DNA from 2 places in the Paenibacillus sp. JJ1722 genome. Region 2 is predicted to be linked to the other one. Evidence: riboswitches for the same ligand, from Rfam matches in the RefSeq annotation. Region 2 holds a riboswitch; the other holds the start of a gene.
The links. Region 2 has a riboswitch for thiamine pyrophosphate ahead of ACM1ND_RS04840 (ECF transporter S component). Riboswitches for the same ligand answer to the same signal wherever they lie in the genome.

Region 1 (7,997 bases), 2.4 Mb from region 2:
TCTCGCACAACCCACCATGCTGCGTAAAAATGCTTCTCTCAACGACCTTCACAACCGAAATGTCGTACTCTACTACCGGCTGCTAACCGATCATTTGAGTGAAATGCTGCCCGTAGTCTACACGCCGACCGTAGGAACCGCGATTCAAGAATATAGTCACGAGTACAACCGCCCTGGAGGCGTATATTTGTCGATAGATAACCCGAACGGTATTGGACAAGCATTCCATAATTCTGGTTTGAGCGGCCATGATGTGGATCTGATTGTCGTGACAGATTCCGAAAGTATTTTGGGGATTGGTGACTGGGGCGTCGGGGGGATTAACATTGCTATTGGCAAGCTTGCAGTATATACGGCTGCGGCAGGCATTCATCCTGGGCGGGTGCTGCCAATTGTACTGGATGTAGGCACGAATAATGAAAAGCTGCTGAATGATCCACTGTACATCGGAAACCGCCATAAACGAGTTCGCGGAGAAGCCTATAACCAGTTTATTGATACTTTTATCAGCAAAACGTTAGCGCAATTCCCGAAGGCGCTTTTACATTGGGAAGATGTGGGTAGCGTAAATGCGCGCCATATTATAGGAAAATACGGTCAAAGCATACTCACCTTCAACGATGATATACAAGGTACAGGAGCAGTGACCCTGGCTGCGATTCTTTCGGCGGTGGGTGTCACCAAGACTCCGCTGCGTGAACAAAAAATACTTGTTTTCGGCCCAGGGGCTGCAGGGATCGGTAACGCTGATCAAATTCGGGGCGCTATGATCGAGGATGGCCTTTCCGTAGATGATTCATTCAAGTCCTTTTGGGCCTTTGATTATCGCGGGCTGTTAACGGAAGATATGGAAGACGTATTGGAGTATCAGAAACCGTATGTGCGCAAAAAGGATGAAGTCAGCTCATGGACCCGGTCGGGTGACGGCAAAATACCGCTACTGGAGGTCATCCGTCAGGTGAAGCCTACGATATTGATTGGAACTTCCGGTGTAGCAGGTGCCTTTTCTGAAGAAATCATCAAGGAGATGGCAAAGCATGTAGAACGCCCGATCATTATGCCCATGTCCAATCCTACAAACCTTGCAGAAGCAGTACCCGAGGATTTGATCCGGTGGACAGATGGCAGAGCACTGATCGCAACCGGAAGTCCTTTTGAGCCCGTTACCTATAACGATACAAATTTTGAGATTGGACAGGCGAACAATGCCTTTGTTTTTCCGGGACTGGGTCTGGGTGCGATTGTGGTTAAAGCCAAAAGGATTACCCCTGCGATGTTTACAGCGGCAGCAGTTGCTGTTGCCAATGGTGTAGATTCGAATACGCCTGGCGGTGCGCTACTCCCTCATATCCGAAAATTACGCGAAGTTTCGTACGCTGTTGCGATTGCGGTTGCAAAAGCCGCGATTCAGGATCAGGTAGCGCAGGCGCACATTTCAGATGTGGAACAAGCTATACAAGATGCAATGTGGAAACCGAAATATGCCAAGGTCAAAGCAGTGGAAAGTGTAATTCATCACCCTCACTAAGCCCAAAACACCTAACTAGAGGAAATTTAATATTTTGTACACTATGTTTGACATAGCATATGAACGAATGTACAGTAATAGTCAAAAGAATAGAAGTCCACTAGGGGAGCCACTATGGCTGAGACAAGAGCGTATCTTGGACCCTTTGAACCTGATCTAGTTCGTACTAGCGTAGGAAAGTGGAGCCTTCGTATATAAGGTTTCAAGCGTTTTTTGCGTATTGGGCCTATTGTTGAAGCCGCTCCATTTTTCCGGGGCGGCTTTTTAGCGTTGTTCCGGAATTATATTCTTACAGGACTTCTTGCTCTTCAATTTAATGGAGGTGGGGAAATTGAGTTTTACACAAGAACTCCGTCGGCAGGCGGACGGCATTTTTCAAGCGATTTTTGAGCATCCCTTTGTGAGAGGTATTGCTGAAGGAAGTTTGACAAGGGGACAGCTGATTCACTATGTAAAACAGGACTTTGAATATTTGAACGCCTACATGCGGATATACGGCATCGCAATCTCCAAATGCACGAATCGGGAGGACATGGCTGTATTTAATGAACAAATCTCTTTTATTCTCCACAGCGAGGTTCATCCGCATCAAAATTTCTGTGCTGTCGCAGGGGTGAGCTATGAAGAGTTGCAGGGATATCCGCTCGCTCCGTCGGCCCATCACTATATCCGTCACATGCTGACGGTTGCGCATGAGGGCAGCCTGGGCGAGATCTTGGCTGTGCTGCTGCCATGTATGTGGACCTATGCCGAGATTGGTCGCAGGCTGCTGGATGAAGTAAAGCCGGATGAGTCTCATCCGTTCTATGAATGGATGGGCTTCTATGGAGACCAGCTTGATGATACAACACTCAAGTTCCGAGAACGTGTAGATGCTTGGGCAGAAGGCGCAACGGCTGCTGAGCGAGAGCGGATGATTGAGCATTTTATACTGAGCTGCCAGCTGGAATATAAGTTCTGGGACATGGCCTATAAGCAGGAAGAATGGCCGGTCCAGATACAGGAAGCGGTCTTGGAATAGTCAGCCTGGCAATTCGATGCGTGAAGTACAGTTAATGCCCTGTTGAACCACCAACTATAGAGAGGATAATCATTATGAGTACATGGGAAAAAAGTTATTCGGATCTCCTGACGAAGGTACAAAACAGCAAACCCCTCGTTCACAATATGACCAATGTGGTAGTCACTAACTTTACGGCCAACGGCCTGTATGCATTGGGCGCCTCCCCGGTGATGGCCTATGCACCCGAGGAAGTAGCAGACATGGCAAAAATAGCGGGAGCCGTCGTGTTAAACATCGGTACGCTGAACCGCGAACTGGTGGATGCCATGATCATTGCTGGACAATCGGCGAATGCACACGGTGTTCCGGTCCTGCTAGATCCGGTCGGTGCGGGAGCAACGAGCTTTAGAACCGAATCGGCACTGCGAATCCTGAGAGAAGTCAAAATCTCATTGGTGCGGGGCAATGCAGCCGAAGTCGCGCATCTTGTTGGAGAAGCGCGTGAGATTAAAGGCGTAGATGCTGGTGACAGTGCTGACAGCGGAAATGTCGATCTGGCAATTCGGGCTGCTCAAACGCTCAATACAATGGTTGTCATTACTGGAAAAGAGGACGTCATCACCGATGGGGCCGAAGCACGAATGATAAGCGGTGGAGACGCGCTGCTCACGAAGGTAACCGGAGCAGGCTGCCTGCTGACCTCTGTGTTAGGTGCCTTTGCAGCTGTTGAACCCAGCCTGCTGCTCGCAGGTACAGCAGGCTTGGCATTTTACGGTGCAGCAGCTTCCCGAGCCGCAGCACGTACCGCAGAGCTGGGGCCCGGCAGCTTCCAGATTGCCTTTCTCGACGAGCTCGCCAAACTACATACAGGTTCGCTAGAGGGGCATGTCACTGTCCGTGAAGCCGGAACAACCACAGCAGGTGGTGCGCGATGACAGACGTTCGTGTACCCAGAGCACTGACGATTGCCGGTTCGGACAGTGGCGGCGGGGCCGGGATTCAAGCCGATCTCAAAACCTTTCAGGAGCTTGGCGTTTACGGCATGTCGGCTATTACGGCCATTACCGTACAGAATACTTTAGGGGTCCACGGCGTATATCCGCTGCCACAGGAAGCAACAGCGGAACAGATCGAAGCTGTAGGATTAGACCTTGGAGTGGATGCCCTGAAGACTGGCATGCTGTTTCATGCGGGCATCATCCGTCTTGTGAGCAAGCAGATTCGAAAGTTCGGCTGGAAAAAGGTTGTCGTCGATCCCGTGATGATTGCCAAGGGAGGCGCAAAGCTGCTGCAGCCAGAAGCGATGCAGGCTCTGAAGGACGACCTGCTCCCCTTGGCCCTGGTCGTTACACCGAATATCCCGGAGGCGGAAGCCCTGACAGGGATCAGTATCCATACGATGGAGGATCGCCGCGAGGCTGCGAGACATATTAGCAGTATGGGATCAAAATTCGTTGTGATCAAGGGTGGCCACGCTGACGAGAGCGAGAGCAGCGAACAGATTGTGGACCTACTCTTTGACGGAACCGCCTTTACAGAGCTGAGCGGCAAGCGAGTACGGACTGTTCATACACACGGAACAGGATGCACCTTCTCAGCAGCGATTACCGCGGAATTAGGGAAAGGGATGTCTGTACCGGAGGCTATCTCGAATGGCAAAGCCTTCATCCAGGCAGCGATTGAGGAACCTTTGCAGCTTGGACAAGGACATGGACCCACCAATCATTGGGCCTACCAACGTCGTCAGGAGGTGCTGCTATGAGCGGTAGAATGTTGTCAGAGGTGGTGCGCCGCCAGCTACAGATGTACCTGGTGCTTGGAAGCGTGAATTGCCTCGCGGAACCAGGCTGGGTCGTGCAAGAGGCTCTAGCTGGCGGCGCAACCATGGTCCAGTTCCGGGAAAAGGGTCTCGGCGCGTTAACGGGCGTTCCTATGTTCGAACTTGCGCGCCAGCTACAGGAACTGTGCCGTCACGCTGGTGTCCCCTTCATCATCAATGACGATGTGGAGCTGGCTCTTGAACTCGACGCCGACGGTGTTCACATCGGTCAGGACGATGAATCCGCCGAATCCGTCCGCGAGCGAATCGGAAATCGAATTCTAGGCGTCTCTGCCCATACCATTGAGGAAGCACGTCGAGCCATCCTGCAAGGTGCTGATTATCTCGGCGTCGGACCCATCTATCCCACCATCTCGAAAGATGATGCCCATGCCGTACAGGGACCGGCAATTTTATATGAGATGCGTAAAGCGGGAATTGATGTGCCGATTGTTGGGATCGGAGGTATTACAGTGGACCGTGTTGAGGAAGTCGCACGTGCAGGTGCAGATGGTGTGGCGGTGATTTCAGCCGTGACACAGTCAGAACAGGTTAGAGGTGCGGTCAAGGAATTAAAGAAAAATATGGTATCATTTCTCAATGATCCGATCTACATGTTTGATAATGATTCAACAGATCATCCAGCTTTTTAGATTGTTCTATTACTTTGGGATGTGTTAAAAATCCATACTTTTTCTGGACCTGGTACAGTTTCTTCCTAGCTCGTTCGACACAAAGTAAAGTCACACCTTGGTTCATCAGCATGATCCCTCCTATATGTCATATTTTATGACAAAAAGACGTTTTTTGGATTTTCGAATGATGCGCCTAACAAAAAAAGAACATCCCAAAAGTTTGCATAAACAAAGATGCCCCTAAATCCACGTTAAAAGAGCCTCCGTTTCCACTAATTAAGTGGAACAGAGGCCCTTTTCATAAAGAAATCCAATGAATATAGAGCATACATGCCAATTCTGACCTAGAGATTAACCTTATTTGGTTTGATCTCTAATAGTCGCTGAACTCCCCAAACTTGAACTAGTCGGTGAGAATTGTCTTTGTTTCTAGCCGTTTAAGCACCTCCAATTTGTACGTGAGGCGTTATTCTTTGATTTTGGTTATGCGACTGAACAGGCATTGCTAAAATAAACAAGAAGCTAGCTGCGATGACCAGCAGAATCATTTTTTTCAACATTGTCTAACCACACCTTTTCTAATAGTTTGAAATACTCTTCCCTTGTTTCGGGAAGCGCATGTGCTTGGAAATGTGCAAAAAGCCCTGTACAGTTTATAAAATAAGTCTCATTGTTTAGTAGGTGGGCTTTTACCAGTGCATATATTAAGTGTTTAAAGCCATCATTGTACATTCCCCGCCTTAAATAGTAATAAGCCAGTTCGTAACCAAACCATGCAAAATAATCCGGCATCACTTGTTGGGTGTACATATCAGTAGATTGTGATAGCAGAGCAAAAGAATTAATCTCCACTTCAAAACGTGAAAGGATATCATTGATATCTATTGCATATCGGTTAGCAGCAATCATAACGTTCAGCAACTTGGATAGCTTTTCATTCTCGGTAGTGATTGATGTGGATGCAATATATTCAACATAATGAGGAAGCACATTGGTATCTCCAGATAGGAGTCTATTTACAAAAGTATTACCTTCTGCCCAATGCTTGAACAAGTTGACCCAGTGTTGGGTTTCCTGGTCTGTCTCGATCACCCAATCTAAATCAGAGTAGGCGTACGTAAATTGTAATGCTTGCTGATAATCGCCTTGCGCTTCACAGACACTCGCACACAGTAAATCAGCATAGGTAATGTACACAAACATCGGGCGACTCAGCCTCTGTTCAGACTCCTCCCACTCTCGCTTTTTCTGTTGATGTTTCAAAGAATATTGGATCTCCGCTTTGGCTCTCATTTTTCGAGCAGTTGCATCGAGCTTGTCCCATTCACGCAGAGAACGATACACATTCGCCAAATCTTTTAACGCATCAAGTTGATCTATTTCATTCAGACGTTCGACAAAGGGTTCAAATCGTGTAGCCGCCTTGAGATTTCGGATCTGATTGTTCCCCACCTGAATGGTAAACAGACGATACTGACAGATAGCCAAGCGTTCAGAGTGCTGGTACTTCTCGCCTTCCGCAATCCCTTCGTAGAGCAACAATGCAGCATTGTGTTGACCTTGTGCGAATAATTTTTCTGCTGCATCAAATAACTTTGGGGAATATAGAAGATTGTCCATAATATGTCCCACTACAAGCTGGATAGCATCCAACTTGTCCAGTTCCGCACAGCGAAACAACAACGGCTCAATTCGCCTCCAATCCGGGGAGCGCTCAATGATGTAGTTATCTATGTATAGTTCGTAAAAAAAACCCTCTGGTAGTCCCATAGCCCAAGTGATTCGATCTAGCTGATGTATCGCGACAGGACGATGCTTGGCAATCCAATTATTAAGTGTTCTTTGATGAACACCTGAATGTTCGGCAAATTGTGCCAGCGTCAAATTATTTTCCCCTAAATAATCCTCTAACTTCGCCAAAATCGTAGGTGTATGTCCCAAGTCATAACCACCCTTCATACAAAAAATCCAAATTTTATACTTTCACCTCAAATTATTCACCAATTATTAACATGTGTCAACATTTTTCTTCCATTATTCCTACTATATAAACTTGAATATGGTAATTAATAACCACTAACAAGAAGTCCCTTTTGGAATCAGGTGGTCGCTCGCTCTACTAATTTGAATTCCAGATGATGTATCGTTTCATCCAGCCCTTCAAGGGCATTGCAAATCATAATAAACGCATTCTCCGCTTGCTTGTCTATCGGGTAATGAATCGTTGTTAAATCAAGCAAATGCGATATTTCGGTGTTATCAAAGCCTACTACTGCAAAATCCCTTGGTACAGAAACACCGAGTCTCCGTGCTTCAGTCAAAAGACCTGCTGCCAAATAATCAGTAGAACAGGCAAAGGCATCTGGTCTATCTGTTTGTTCTCGTTCTGCCCACCAATGAGCTATTTGTTCACCAGCTTCTATTGAATTTAAATCATAAAAATGCGGGAAGGCCTCAGCATCCAAATCATATTTTTCGCAAAAGTCATGATAAGCTCGAATGCGTTCTTTTGTGTTCAACCCCCGCATGTTGCCGTACACATTCACAATTTTCCGATATCCTCGGGCGTACAAATGTTCCAACGCCAGCGTATAGCCCTGATACTGATCCATAAATACAGACGGGATTGCCTCAATGTTTACACGCTGCCAGGTCACAATCGGACCATATTTTGTATAATGCTCAATCACACTCCACTCATTAACACGAATCATACAGACCAAGGCGTCCAGTTGCTTTCTCCGCAACATTTCCAGCGCTTCAAGTTCTCGCCCCTTCTCCCCATTCGTAATAAACAGCGCTATATTAAAGCCATGCTCCTGAGCATACATTGTAAATCCACGCACAAATAAACCCAATGAATCATTAAAAGAAAGTGAAATAATCCCTATGAGCTTGGTCATGCCTTTTTTTAAAGATACCGCATTTAGATTAGGAACATAATCCAGTCGGTCTATGACCTCCTGCACACGCTGTCTTGTCGGTTCACTTACATACGGATGGTTGTTAATG
Region 2 (7,997 bases):
GCATAATAATACGTGCGTTTGGTTTCATTAGTAAAACCCTTGGCTTCCATAGCAATAGCAATTCGCTGTGCACGCCGGATACTTTGAGCGAGCAGCGGAATTGCATACCTGCGAAGCGTGGCATACATATTCCATTTGGACACATGCTGATGTAAACCTCGAATACGATGGGCTTGTCTCAATGCCTGGAATTCCTCCACCATCATGGGCATCAACCGCATGGCTGCCAAAAAGCTATACGCATACTTCGGAGAGAGCCTCCATTGCTGCATCAGTGAATAAAAAAGGTTCACTGGACGAGTCGTTAAACCAAACAGCAACCCTACCGCCGCCATACTCAGCGCACGAAAGCCCAGATGTATACCCCGATAAAAGCTTTCCTGCGTAATATGGATCAGGCCCCATGTCCACCAGGTCGTCACCCCTTTGCCGAACATCATCATGCCCGTTGAGGTTGAAATAAACACCAATATAAAGGGAGATCCATACAGCAGCAGCCGCTTCCATGGATGGCCTGACCAGACAAGCAGCAGCAGCATAGCACACGCAACATTAAACATGACATTCGGATCATGGATGACTATAACGACCACAAACAGTATGGAAAACATAACAAGCTTTAGGCCCGGATTCACGCGATGCAGCCATGTTTTATGATGGGGAAAGGATAGGTTCATACTGGAGTTCCCCTTTCTGAATCCGCCATATATTGGTACAATATCGACGGACAATTTCCGGGTCATGCGTGACCATCACAATGGCCGTGCCTGCCGCTCTCAGCTGCTCCAACATATCCAGCATGACAAAGGTATTACGCGCATCCTGCCCAAAAGTCGGTTCATCCAGCAGCAGCACTTCCGGCTCACGGATCATAGCCGTAGCAATACTCAACCGCCTTTTTTGGCCCAATGAAAGCTGATACGGATGACGCTCGTCCAGCCGCTCCAGTCCGAACTGTACGAGCATCCGATCGACCCGTTCCCGGCACTGTTCAACGGTGAACAAGCTCTTGGGTAACGAATACTCTAGTTCCTTTCGTACGGTGTGTGCTACGAATTGCAGCTCGGGATTTTGAAACGCGAACCCGATACGCTCTGCCAGTTGTTCCGTACTGCCTGCCTCAATTCCGCGCACGCTATAACGTCCCTGTGTGCGAAGTAAGCGCATCATGGAGAGCAGCAGTGAGCTTTTGCCAGCCCCGTTTTCACCGACCACGCCAATCCAGTCGCCAGGCTTCACCTGCGCATGCTCCACATAAATCACTGAACTTAAACCGCGGAGGCCACTAAAATGTTCCAGCTCCAGCAAATCAATCCCTGTACCATTCCCCGTACCATTCTGCTGTGTCACTGATTCACTCCAACGCGGCGAAGACGATTCACTCCATACTCCCGGGTACCACACGCCATACTCGGACAATGCCTGCCGCTGCCCATGAAATACTTCTTCCGCCCTTCCATCCGCAATGATCTCCCCTTGAGCAGAAAGCACCACAATCCGGTCCACATCATGGACAATTTCATTAATTTTATGCTCCACGATCACCAGTGTCTGGTCTACCGAAATGTTTCGAATGGTATCCCACACCTGTGTAGTGCCTTCCTCGTCCAACAAAGCCGTGGGCTCATCCAGAAAAAGCACTTCTGGCTCCATAGCCAGCACAGACGCAATCGCCAGCCGCTGTTTCATTCCCTGTGACATGCTGCCAATGGGCATGTGTATATCATCCGTTGATAGACCAACCTGTATCAGCAGCTCGCGAATACGGGATCGCATCTGCTCACGAGGAACCTGATTATTTTCCAACACAAAAGCCAGTTCCTCGTCTGCATATGACATACAAAACTGCGTATCAGGATCTTGAAATACAATACCTGAGACACTTGGGATTACAGCAGCATCGCATTTCATAGGCACTTCTATCGTGCGTGGAATCAGACCGCTTAACACTTGGAGCAGCGTTGATTTACCGCATCCACTCGGTCCCAGCAACAGCAGCTTTTCCCCCTTGCGGACAGACAAAGACATATTGTGAAAAAGCAGCTCCTGCTCACCGGGGAATTTCAACCGAAGACGGGTGATCGAAGCCACCACATCTTCGGTTGCCTGGCTCATCAATCCAGCCCCTTATAATCTTGTTCCGTTGCGGGTCTCAAACTTCGCGTGACTCCGGTTACCTCCAATGCCCTAGCCAGATAGAACGCGAATACCCCGGCAATCACAATGCTGCCAATCATGCGAAAACCAATAAACAAAACATAGTTCCAGGTCGAAAGCTGATCAATATACCCGTAGCTGAAGTCTAAAATCAGAGAAGCGACAGCCGCCCCGGCCGCAGCTAGCGAAGCAACCCACAGGTTTGCGTTCCGATACAGAAAAGCCGCAAAAAATAGCTCCGCTCCCAAGCCTTGCAGCAGGCCATAGTACAAAGTGGACATCCCCCATTCGCTTCCCAAAAAAGCACTGACCGTTGCCGCTGCCACCTCTGCCAAAATTGCAACACCCGGCTTGCGAATGATGAGATAAGCAAACGTGCCTGCCATAAACCACATGCCATACATCAGTTGCTCGGCGTGTAGACCGAATGGTTTCATCAAATCATAGGCAGGTCCCCATATTTTGTAGACTAACCCGAACACAACAGCGATCACAATCGTGACCAAAATATCAGTCAGCTTCAACCCTTTGGACGCTCTTACAGCAGTATTCATTATTGCGTGCTCCCCTTTTTCCTTATAATTGGCCTCTTGGCCATAAAAAAAAGCTTGTCTGGAGCTGAATCTCCAGGCAAGCTTTATGCGCAGTAAAAGGTGAAGCACCATACAAAACATCATTCGTCGATATGCCTTATATAACCAGTAGTCTAAGCTACTACACTGATACCAAGCCAAAGTCAGGGTCAAGGTAAAATGCTAGGACATACATTGTATCTATCGACAACCGCGAAACAAGCGGCATTCCTGTATAGTGTTCTTGGTTTCTCTACGCTGGCATTACCCAGATCAGATTTCACGGTCAGTGGCAAGGGCCACCCTCTCAGCCTGACTTTCTCAAGCTCCCGACAATGCTTTTTTAATTCACTATAATATATACCACATCTATGGCTTTGACAATCCTATAATCCGAAGAAACGTTTGGCTGTCTCCGTCGTGGCGATTTCGATCTCCATCATGCTTCGGCCTGTACATTCGGCAACCGTAGCAGCAATGTGAGCGAGATACATGGGCTCATTACGCCCTTCTTTAGGCTTCACGGGCAAATTACGCGGGGTCAAAAATGGTGCATCCGTTTCAATCATCAGACGGTCCAAGGGAATATCTCTGACCAGTTCACGCAGATGTTTGCCACGCCGTTCGTCGCAAATCCAGCCGGTGATCCCGATATACAGTCCCATCTCTACATACGTATGCAATTCTTGTTCCGTGCCTGTAAAACAATGCACCACTGCTTTATCGACAAGCCCTTGATACTCCCGCAGCATAGCAACAAAATCCTCATGTGCATCTCGTTCATGAAGAAATAACGGCATATTAAGCTCACCCGCCAGTTGGATTTGCTCCTCAAACCATCGGCGCTGCACATCACGCGGCGAAAAATCACGGTTATAGTCCAATCCGCATTCCCCTATGGATATGACCTGCGGCTGACTCGCCAGCTGGCGGAGCTGCTGAATCGTATCTGCGCTGCAGTCTTTGGCATCATGGGGATGCACGCCAGCTGTCGCATACAGCTTGCCCGGATAACGTGCTGCATACTGAGAAGCCTCCCGACTGCTGCGGACACTGGTCCCGGTAATAATCAGGGGTGAAATCCCTACAGCTGCGGCTCTCTCTACCACCTGTTCCCGATCCGCATGAAACGAACGGTGCATCAAGTTCACGCCAATATCAATTAACGGTGTACCCCTTTCCATCTCAATCCCTCCTTCGCAAACTACAATCTCGGATCAATCGGCTCCGATTCCAGAGATAGCGCGGCAAGGACGCATTCATGAATACGATCTACCGTATCCTTGCGGACAAAACGTTCCACGCCTTCCATACCAAGCGCTCCTTCCATCAGGGCATGACGCTCCTTTTTGTTCGTTCGACGCTGCTTCAGACGCTTTAAATTCTCAGAGGCAAGATAATCCATACCGTAAATGATGTGCAAATACTTCCGGCCTCTCACCTTGATTGCAGGCTGAATCATCTTGTCCCGATTTTTCATCAAAAAGCGTTCCGGCTTGATCACAATCCCTTCATGACCATCCTCTGCCATCTCGTTCCACCAGCGAATGACCTCTTCCTCGCTTGCTTCGTCCGTGATCACGCGGTACTCTGTCTCCATAAACAGGGAAGACAGCCCAGCCAGCTCCCGGTTTTGCTCCATATGCCAAATATGAGAATGGTCGAAAAAAGTCTTTCCGCTGTGTGCCAGTGTATGGAACGGTGCAATACGAATTTCATCCAGACCGTCCACATCCCAGCAATATTTTTGAAAAGCATCTTGAAACGTTACGGCATTCGCGTACTTCTGTTCCATTTCCTCCAACCAGTCTCCAACCTCTCGACCTGCAACCTTCGCCTGCTTCAGCTTGTCTACCAGCTTACTGCGATCCAACAGAGCTGCCTCCCCCACATGCGCATACTGTGCAGCAATCAGTTCCCGAGCCTTGAGATTCCACGGTACAATTTCCGCATCCAGCAATACAAAATCCGTCTGGTTCCGTTCAAAATATCCAGCAGTCCGTAAATCCACATTAAGCTTCTCCATCACTTGCTTCCCAAGGCTTTGTTCAAAGAAAGCTCTCCCACTCCGACTATAGATCGTGCCCAATGTCGGGTAGCCTACATATTGAACAGCGGCCTGTTCGTTTTTGAATAATAGCAAAATAGCCCGGCTACCCATATGTTTTTTCTCGGCCACCATCGTTTGTACTCCTTGCCCGCGATAATAAGCCAGCGCCTCACGTGGATGCTCCAGATATCCTTCCTCTGCAGACACCGCTGGAGCAGGGCTCATCGTCGGTGGAATATACACCAGCTCCTCCATGGGTACCGTCACATGTGACACGGTATCTATAGCGGATTTGATCCATTCTCCTTGTACGCGCACTTCGCCATACGATTCCGTCAGCACACTGTAACCAGCGATTAGCTTGCGTAAATTCGGCGGGGAAAACCGTTTTCTCTGCCACCGGACAAGTGGGCTATCGGGATCATTCGCATAATTCTCATGTGCCGGAACGCTGACAAATTCCTTTTCCGGATAACGATAAGCGGTCAGCATACCGCCAAATACCACACCCTGATCAATATTCACCGTCTGGTTCACAAGGGTAGGCTGCGGTCTCGGATCATGTCCCCATACTACTATTTCTCCCGATTCATGGTCTACGAACCAATCCTTGCGGATCGGTTTTCCGTTCGCATCCTGTCCTTCCGTATCTCCATAGCGGCAATAATCAGAAATACGTGCCGACTGTTTGCCAATAAAATGATCCTTAATCCCGGCATGAGCCACAACCACATGTCGCAATCCATTTCTGCCAAAAATAAGATGAGAGGGTGCATGTAGCAGAAAATCCCTCAACTCGCTTCTAAGCTGTTCTGCCGCTGCCTTGCCCGCTTTTTGTTCATATTGGACCAGTTCCTCTGCAAATCGTTCATCGCCATGACTGAGAGTCACCTTTCTTCCATCGAGATAACGGCCGATTTTCCAGCCATGATTACTGTCAATCATATACGCTAGTCCGGCATCCACGTGCTTTTTCCAGAACTGCACCGCTTGTAACGATTCTGGGCCACGGCTCATCACATCCCCGACAGATACTAGTCTTCTGCCATCTGGATGATGGTATAGTCCTTCCGTATCTTCCGTATATCCTAGCTGCTCTATCACTTCCAGCATCTCACGGTAGCACCCATGGATATCACCAATGATGTCAATACCTGAGCCAATCTCATGAAACAGTGGCTGCACACGGCGAACAAAGTTCATTTCTTCTACATCCTTAATAACATAGCAAGCGTTAAAGCCTTCCTCACGGATACCACGCAGATTCCGCTTTAACAGCTGTGCCTGCTGCTTGACCCGTTGGCGGCCACGCGGATGCTCCCTGCCTAAATCACGTTCCAGCAGCACAGATTCGGGTACATCCAGTACCCAGGCCATAACAGGAACGTGCGCCTTGGCTGCCAGCTGTACATATTTCTGGCGATCCTCAGCGTACAAATGGGTGGCATCCACAACCGTTAGCTTATTCAAGCGACAACGCATAGCCAGAATCGTATCCATCGCCTCAAACGCCTTGGCTGACATTTGCTGATACTCATAGAACAGTACGTCCGATTCCAGCCTTGGAAGTCCACTCCAGTCTATAAATTCCGTATCTCCGACCAGCTTGCGAAAATGATCCGAGGATACCACTTCTGTCTCCAGTAGAATCCCTTCGCTCACCAGCCTGTCCAATAATGTGGTTTTGCCACTGTTGGAGGCCCCCACCAACACAACCAGTCCAGCATGCGGTAAATGAATCGTACGTTTGGATGAATTGCTCATGCTTCCTTCTGCTCCTTTCTGCGCGTAAATATAGCCATTTGGGTCGGTTGTCCAAAGCCTTCGACCTCTTCTCCGATCCCCTTCAGCGCTATCAAATAAGGAGCTTCCTCAATCCACTGCTCACATCGTTCCTGAAACTCGCGTCTATTCCATTCAAAACGGTGATCGCCATGCCGCAGCTCTTGCTGGTTCATGCGATATACTTCATTATATTCACGATTGGGAGTCGTCACGATCAGCACACCCGGCTGATACTCCGTCACAATCGTCTTCATCACCCGGTTCAGACGATGCTCGTCCACATGCTCAATGACCTCACATAGGATCATCACATCTTTGCCCCGCAATTGTTCATCATAATAAAAGAGAGAGCCCATCATGGGTGTAGGAATGATCGCGTCGGTATGCCTCTCCAGCTTGGCAAAACGCTCCATGGCTCTCACCTGTGCATACGCAGACGGCTCCACCGCCCAAATTTCTTCAATGCCCGTCATTCGGGCCATCCGAGCCGAAAGCTTCCCTTCTCCTGAACCAAAATCTACGATTTTCTGTCTTCGAGGCAGCTTGCGAATCACGTCCATAATAGCTTGATACCGCAGCTCATTCAGCCGTACAGTAGGCTGTTGCTTCCCTTCCTCCTGTGGCTGTTCTTGCTGTTGAACCTGTTCGTGCTTATCCTTTTGAGCTTGGACAGTATGTTTTTGAGTATGTTTTTCAATATGTTTTTGAGTACCTATTTCAGCAGAATCTGATTGCTCAAATTGCTCAATCAGATTGGTAAAACGAAGCGTGCGTCGAATGATGAGCTCGCGTAGCGGATGCTCTGGCAGCCAGCCTTCACCGTAACGTCTCAGCTTGTCAAACTCTTCTTCACTAATATAGTAATGCTTATAATTATCCAGCACCGGAATCAACAGCAATAACTGACGCAGCGCATACTGCACCGTCTGGTGGCCACTTAACGTGACATATCTGACGGTGCTTCGATTTTTCAGCTGAAAAGAATAATCTGCTTCCCCTCGTTCTATGGCCACTTGATAGCCCAGCGGAGCAAATAGTCCCTCCACCACAGAATCCGGCAAATCCGAAGCAACAGGCCCAAACGATAACTCCAGCGCAAAAGGGTGCGTCACCCATCCTGCATAATCTTCTTTGGGTTTACCGTTCAGGGCTGTGCCAAGCGAGCCACGAATATAGGTGCAAAATAAGCTGCTGGTTACAAACTCCCGGTCATTAATATATTGTGTAATATCATAGCTGTCTGGACTGTTTTTGATCAAATCAATCGAATCTGGCGAAGCCTGAATGACGATCTCAGCCTCTTCCTCGGTAAAAACAGTGTACACCATGCGTACACGTGCGCCTTTTTCTGTGCGATCATACGTATTGTAAGGATTCTTAGCAAGCAAATGCGAAATCATCCCTGCATGGGTTCCGGTTGCTTTTAGCGTGAT

Region 1: another riboswitch for thiamine pyrophosphate. It lies ahead of tenA (thiaminase II); the one in region 2 lies ahead of ACM1ND_RS04840 (ECF transporter S component).

The regions. Positions count from the first base shown of each region.
Region 1 is NZ_CP182500.1:4,715,916-4,723,912, forward strand. Features, by position in the region: gene ACM1ND_RS20880 (NAD-dependent malic enzyme) at 1-1,528, shown strand, start outside; TPP riboswitch at 1,621-1,723, shown strand; gene tenA (thiaminase II) at 1,860-2,549, shown strand; gene thiM (hydroxyethylthiazole kinase) at 2,624-3,466, shown strand; gene thiD (bifunctional hydroxymethylpyrimidine kinase/phosphomethylpyrimidine kinase) at 3,463-4,293, shown strand; gene thiE (thiamine phosphate synthase) at 4,290-5,003, shown strand; gene ACM1ND_RS20905 (aspartyl-phosphate phosphatase Spo0E family protein) at 4,948-5,115, opposite strand; gene ACM1ND_RS20910 (helix-turn-helix domain-containing protein) at 5,508-6,926, opposite strand; gene ACM1ND_RS20915 (LacI family DNA-binding transcriptional regulator) at 7,085-7,997, opposite strand, start outside.
Region 2 is NZ_CP182500.1:1,044,909-1,052,905, reverse strand. Features, by position in the region: gene ACM1ND_RS04850 (energy-coupling factor transporter transmembrane component T family protein) at 1-677, opposite strand, end outside; gene ACM1ND_RS04845 (ABC transporter ATP-binding protein) at 652-2,115, opposite strand; gene ACM1ND_RS04840 (ECF transporter S component) at 2,115-2,711, opposite strand; TPP riboswitch at 2,961-3,072, opposite strand; gene ACM1ND_RS04835 (TatD family hydrolase) at 3,116-3,913, opposite strand; gene ACM1ND_RS04830 (polynucleotide kinase-phosphatase) at 3,934-6,543, opposite strand; gene ACM1ND_RS04825 (3' terminal RNA ribose 2'-O-methyltransferase Hen1) at 6,540-7,997, opposite strand, start outside.